2 regions of the Polycladomyces abyssicola genome follow, and region 1 is predicted to be linked to the other one. Evidence: predicted binding sites of a transcription regulator. Region 1 holds the regulator's gene; the other holds the start of a gene.
What was found. Region 1 encodes Rex, which represses fermentation and respiration genes when NADH is low (regulators of the CRP and FNR family bind a similar motif). Its sites were predicted from a motif close to TTGTGAAATATTTCACAA; they were not measured.
Positions count from the first base shown of each region.

Region 2: qoxA (cytochrome aa3 quinol oxidase subunit II) is a predicted target of Rex. The motif match lies at 1,327-1,344, and genes of this name have one in related genera.

Region 1 is NZ_AP024601.1:341,259-344,400, reverse strand. It holds gene groL (chaperonin GroEL) at 1-226, opposite strand, end outside; gene groES (co-chaperone GroES) at 288-572, opposite strand; gene tatC (twin-arginine translocase subunit TatC) at 913-1,680, opposite strand; gene KI215_RS01795 (redox-sensing transcriptional repressor Rex) at 1,720-2,388, opposite strand; gene KI215_RS01790 (molybdopterin-binding protein) at 2,506-3,142, opposite strand, start outside.
Region 2 is NZ_AP024601.1:1,084,325-1,087,466, reverse strand. It holds gene qoxB (cytochrome aa3 quinol oxidase subunit I) at 1-347, opposite strand, end outside; gene qoxA (cytochrome aa3 quinol oxidase subunit II) at 370-1,293, opposite strand; gene KI215_RS05475 (nitroreductase family protein) at 1,813-2,415, opposite strand; gene KI215_RS05470 (polysaccharide deacetylase family protein) at 2,639-3,142, opposite strand, start outside.

The DNA of each region.
Region 1 (3,142 bases):
CTTCTTTCACCAGTTGGGCGCCCATGTTTTCAAACGGATCTTCGAGTTCGATTTCTTTCGCGATGGTCACACCATCGTTGGTGATGAGCGGAGAACCGAATTTTTTCTCCAGTACCACGTTACGTCCTTTCGGACCCAAGGTTACTTTCACAGCGTTCGCCAGCGCGTCCACACCGCGCAACATCGCACGACGCGCATCTTCACTAAATTTGATTTCTTTCGCCATGATCGCTTCCCCCTCCTATATGTAGGGTGGTTTTATTTCAGTAAGATGTTGTCAAGCCGGTTTACTCTTCCACAATCGCCAGGATATCGTTTTCACGCAAGATGAGATATTCTTTATCTCCCACTTTTACTTCAGTTCCCGCGTATTTGGAGAAGATCACGCGGTCGCCTTCTTTCACTTCCAGCGCGATTTTTTCGCCGTTTTCATAACGACCGGTACCCACAGCGATAACTTTTCCTTCTTGCGGTTTCTCTTTCGCCGTTTCCGGCAACACGATACCGCTGGCCGTTTTTTCTTCTTTTTCGATCGCCTCAATTACCACGCGATCGCCCAAGGGTTTGATCATGGGAAACACCCTCCTTCACGAGCGCATTTTGTCGGGGTTTGTTAGCACTCAACCAAAATGAGTGCTAACACCAATTATAATGATATGCATATGATACCCATTTTGCAAGACCTCAATTGTAAAAAAATTGATTTTGAACGGGAGTGGAAAACCACTGTAAATATCCCGATTCCGGGCACAAAAAAAGCGGGTCGCCGGCGTGTACTTTCGCCACGCACCCGCTGAGGGCAGACCTGATCCAATGATGCAGACGAGAAGCGTGAAAAGTCCTTTCCCGCCTCCCCAGCATATCCTCGAGTGATCGGGTTAACGTAATCAATCGGTCGTTCCCCCATGATGGTTATGCCGTCGGCTCACTGTCATCGTTCTTTTCCATCTCCACTTCCGCCTCCCGTTGCATCCGCCGGTACACCCACATGCAGATGACCACACTGATCTCATACAGCACAATCATCGGTAAGGCGATCAAGATGTTGGTGACAATATCCGGCGGCGAAATCAAAGTGGAGAACACTACCAACGCCAAATAGGCAAACCGGCGGGCTTTCTGCAAAAATGCAGGCGTGATGATGGAGAGCCGCGTCAAAAACATAACCAAAATCGGCAGCTCAAACAAAAACGCGATCGGAAAGACGATGTTGAACATGAACCGGAAATAATCATACAGCCCGTATGTCTCCTGTGCCCCCAACTCTCGCGTCAAATTGGCCGAAAACCCGATCACATACGGAAAAATCACCTTATAGGCAAACAGCAAACCACCGAAAAACAATAGGATCGCCAGTGGAATGTAGCTGAGTGTCACTTGGCGTTCGCGCGGACGCAAACCAGGTTCGACAAATCTCCAAATGTGCCAGAGCGCAACGGGCAGCGTAAAGATCACCGCGATGAGAAAGGCCGATCCCATGTAGATGCGAAACGCCTCACCAGGTGAAAAGATATGAAACGAGATGTTGTCGGGAACATCCTTTTTCACCCACTCGATTATCGACCCGGCATATAGAAACCCCACAACCAAAAAGATGAAAAAGAATATCAATACCCATATGATCCGTTTGCGCAATTCGGCCAAGTGCTCCGTCAACGGCTGAGTCTGATCATCCATCATTGGTCAAACCTTCCCTCACTGATTTCATCCGTATTGTTTTCACAGGTGGTCTTCGGATGGGGTTTCGCGATCTTCTTCAGGCGGAAATTTTTTCAGGAAGTAGATCAGGGTCTGCAATTCTGTGGTCAAATCGATGTGGTGGATCCGTACACTGGGTGGCGCCGTCAACCGAGCAGGCGTAAAGTTCAAGATCCCCCGAATCCCCGCTGCTACCATGCGGTCCGTGACTTGCTGGGCGACATTGGCCGGCACCGTCAGGATCGCTACCTCGACATTGTGCAAATCCTTCACTTCCGCAAAACGATCGATCGAAAAAATGGGGATGCCGTCAATCTCCTTACCCACTTTGTTGGAATCGATATCAAATCCCGCTACGATCTTGGTATTGTGACTGCGGTAGAAATTGTAACGCAACAGCGCCGTGCCCAGATTACCGACACCGACCAGAACCACGTTGGTTACTTCGTCCTGCTTGAGGAAATCCCGCAAAAACTGAAGCAGATAATTGACGTTGTACCCGTATCCCTTCTTTCCCAACTCTCCCAAATACGAAAAATCACGTCGAATGGTTGCCGGGTCGATCTGCAAGGCTTCGCTCAGCTGGGCAGAAGACACACGTTGCTTCCCAATGGCGTGCAACTTCTCCAAATACCGGTAATACAAGGGTAACCGTTTCGCGGTTACTTGGGGAATCTTCTGATCAGCCATTTTCGCCTCCATACCCGAACGGTCCGCTGAGACCGTGTGTTCTCATTTGCCGATCGTGTCAAATTTCACAAAGTGTTGCTATCAACATCATACAACGGAGCCATTTCACCTGCAAGATTAACACGCATGTAAGCCACCGTGGCCCAATGTGATGATATCCTCCCGCGTAATTTTCTCACCCGCCAGGATACGAGGCAAAAAGACGTCAAACGAAGTGAACGGATCGTGCAACACGCATCCGGGAAGCCCCATCAGCGGAATCCCGCGGTAGTAAGCAATCAACAACATCGACCCGGGCAACATCGGGGTACCGTAACTGACAATATCAGCTCCCAGGTCCGCAATGGCACCCGGTGTACGGTCGTCCGGGTCGACCGACATACCGCCGGTGACGAGAATCAAGTCGGCCCCCTGATCGGCAAATGCGCGGATTTGTTGGGCGATCATCTCCTTGTCATCATCGGCAAATGTCTGCCCGATCACTTTGGAACCGTACTGTTCCACCTTTTCTCGTACGACCGGACCGAAGCCATCCTGAATCCGACCATGATACACCTCGCTTCCGGTCGTCACCACACCGACCCGGTGCGGACGGAAGGGCAACACCTCCAGCACGGGATGTTCCTGCCGACCGGCAATCGTCTCCACTTGCTTGATACGGCTTTCCGGCACCACCAATGGGATCACGCGGGCTGCGGCCACCTGTTGTCCCTTCCGGACAGGCGTGTGCGTTTTCAACGTGGATAGAACGACA
Region 2 (3,142 bases), 740 kb from region 1:
ATGAACGGCATGGCCATGAAAAAGATCATGATCGTACCGTGCGCGGTGAAAATCTGGTTATAGTGTTCCGCGTCCAGAATGTGCAGGTTGGGCAAAGCCAACTGCGTCCGCATCAGCAAGGCGTCCACGCCCCCGCGGAACAACATCAACAGGGACGTCATAATGTACATGATCCCGATCTTTTTGTGATCAACGGTCGTCAGCCATTCGTCCCACAGCCATTTCCATTTCTTATAGTAAGTCAAGACGAAAATGATCCCGGCGAGAGTGAGCACGCTCAACACTTCGGCGACAACAATCATCGGTTCGCCGGTCACCAAAAAGTTCTTGGGAAGATGAAATCCCATACTTGCCAATCCTCCTTCTCCCTCAGTGGGCGTGATGGTGATGGTGCATCGTTCCGGTGTCAGGCTCTTTCGGCCCGTTCATCTTATCCCGGATGCCTTTGACTTCCCCAATCAATCCCGCTTGATCGGCAATTTTGGGATAGGAAGAGAAGGTCATTTTCTTCGCCAAACCACGCTCCAACAACTGAAGATACTGCTCTTCCGTTTGTTTCGGCGCGGTTTTCTTCACCTGCTGAACCCATTTGTCATAATCCGCAGGCGATTTGGCGATGACGTCAAAGGTCATGTGGGTGAAATACTTACCGGAGAAGTTGGCACTTCTCCCTTGGTACACACCGGGTTGATCCGCCTGCAACCACAGATGCATCACCATGCCGGGCATGGTATATTCCTGTCCGCCCAGTGAAGGAACCCAAAACGAGTTCATCGGTCCCACCGCGTCCATCTCGAAATTGACCGGTGTATCGGCGGGAATTGTCACGTAGTTGACCGTCTCAATTCCTTCCTTGGGATAGCGGAAAATCCATTTCCAATCCGCCGACGTCACCTTGATGGTGATCGGCGGTTTGTCACTGGAAGGCTGTTTTTCCAAGCCGTATGTCGCCTTCACCGTGGGAACCGCCAATGCGATGACGACTACGATGGGAATCAACGTCCAGACCGTCTCAAGGAGCTTGCTGCCCTCCTGATCCGGCGGTTCGTAGCCTTTGTTTTCCGGTTTGGCCCGGTATTTGATGATCACGTACGCAAAAATCCCAAATACCGCCAAAACGATGATCAACATTAATCCGAACGACCAAACGATGAGATCATATTGTTGTTTCGCGATAGGGCCTTTCGGATCCAGTACCACATATTGTTCACGGCTGCAGCCCGCCAGCAGCAACACCGCCGACAAGCCGATCAGTGTCAGCCATTGACGTAAACGTTTGCGAAATGGCTCCATCGTCGTTATCCCCTTTCCCGCATCAGCGCAAAATTGTTCAACTTTTCACATAAGTCGATCCCAAGGTTTCGCCGATGCTCCTTCACTTTCGGTTGGTTTCCGGTAATAACCGGTAATTTTAGGGTGTTTCAGGATATGTTAGGGCTTTGTAAAGGATTTTGATTCCATCCCATCATATCAAATCCTATCCCTTGCAGTCCCCGGTTTCAGCTCGAATTCAAATGAATTTCAACAAGATGAAACAAATCAGCCACCATTTGTCGATAAAAACGTCACATATATGGGATAAATTACCTAAAATCATACACACCTGGTTCTATCAGGATTGGATACAGCTTCTTTTCTCAACTTTTGGGCAGGATCCAATTCGATAGTGTATACAGTCGACTTGCCTGCCGGAAGTAACGAAAACCGGATTCCCTTAATGGGAACCCGGTTTTTTCATGAAAAAATGGCACATACGAAGAGGGGCGATCCCGTGCAAAGAGGATCGACCTTGGATAATGAGATTGGGGAATATTAACGGTACGTCACAATGCGATCCAGAGAATGGCGGTGATGGGGATAGCCAGGTTCAGCACCTTTGCCGATCGCCACCAAAGCGGGAATTTGCACGTGATCCGCCAGGTTGAGAAGCCGTCGCACCTTGACGGGGTCAAACCCGAGCATGGGGGAGGTGTCGTATCCCATTCCTTTCGCCGCAATGAGCAAGAATCCCAAAAAGATATATGTCTGAGCCGCTCCCCATGCTCCACGTTGTTCTACACTTTGCGATCCGAACGTATCCAAGATGGTTTTCTCCAACCGGTCCACCGCTTCGGGCGGCATGTTGGGGTGTGCAAATTCCCGGGGGTGTTGGAGTACATCCTCCATATCGCTGGTGACCACGATGACGGCGGGAGCCGAGCCAACCTGCTTTTGTCCGTAGGCCGCCTCTTGCAACTGTGATTTCAATTCCGGATCGGTCACGACGATCAAGCGCCACGGTTGTACGTTCCACGCACTGGGAGCCAAATGGGCCAACCACAGGATCTCCTGCAAATCTGCACGCGGAATGGGCTTTTGTTCGTACTCTCGAATACTGCGCCGGCTTTCAATGGCTTCTTTCACGCTGAGGGTCATCCGACGTGTTCCTCCTCATGCATTTTTCTCAATTTTGATACCATTCAATTCGAAATTATTATACCGCACCATACCGAAAACTGCACCGGGCTCAGTCGCGGCTTGTCGATAGAGGAAAAGGAGCAGCTGATCCGACTGCTGAAAAAATGGGGCTGGAAATGCAAAAGCGATTGAAAGAGCAAAAATGTGAACACCCCATGCATGTAGCATGGGGTGTTTATGTTCATCTGATGCCGACATAAGCCGGTTTGGCCAGCAACTCGGGTATCGTCACGATTTCGTAGCCGTGTGATTTGAGGTAGTGAATGATATGCGGCAACGCTTTGATCGTGTTGTCCAGGTGTCCGGGCGCTCCCGCCGAGTGTTGCAGGATGATGCCGCCCGGTCCCGTCTGGTTCTGTACATAGCGCATGATTTTGGCCGTCGGCGTACCCGCCCAGTCGCGGGTATCCACACTCCAGTTGACGATGGTGTATCCCAGCTGATGAAACCGCTGTTCGAGCTGATCATTCAGCTTTCCGTACGGCGGACGAACCAACAGCATACGCATACCCGTCAAATTGAAAATGACGGTATTGGTCCGTTCAATCTGTGCTACCGCCTGACTCGGGGTCAAACGGGTCAAATCGGGATGATTCCAAGAATGGTTGCCCAACACATGTCCTTCCTGGAGAATTCGCCGGATCATCTCCGGATGTGCTTGGGCATTTTTCCCCGTAACAAAAAA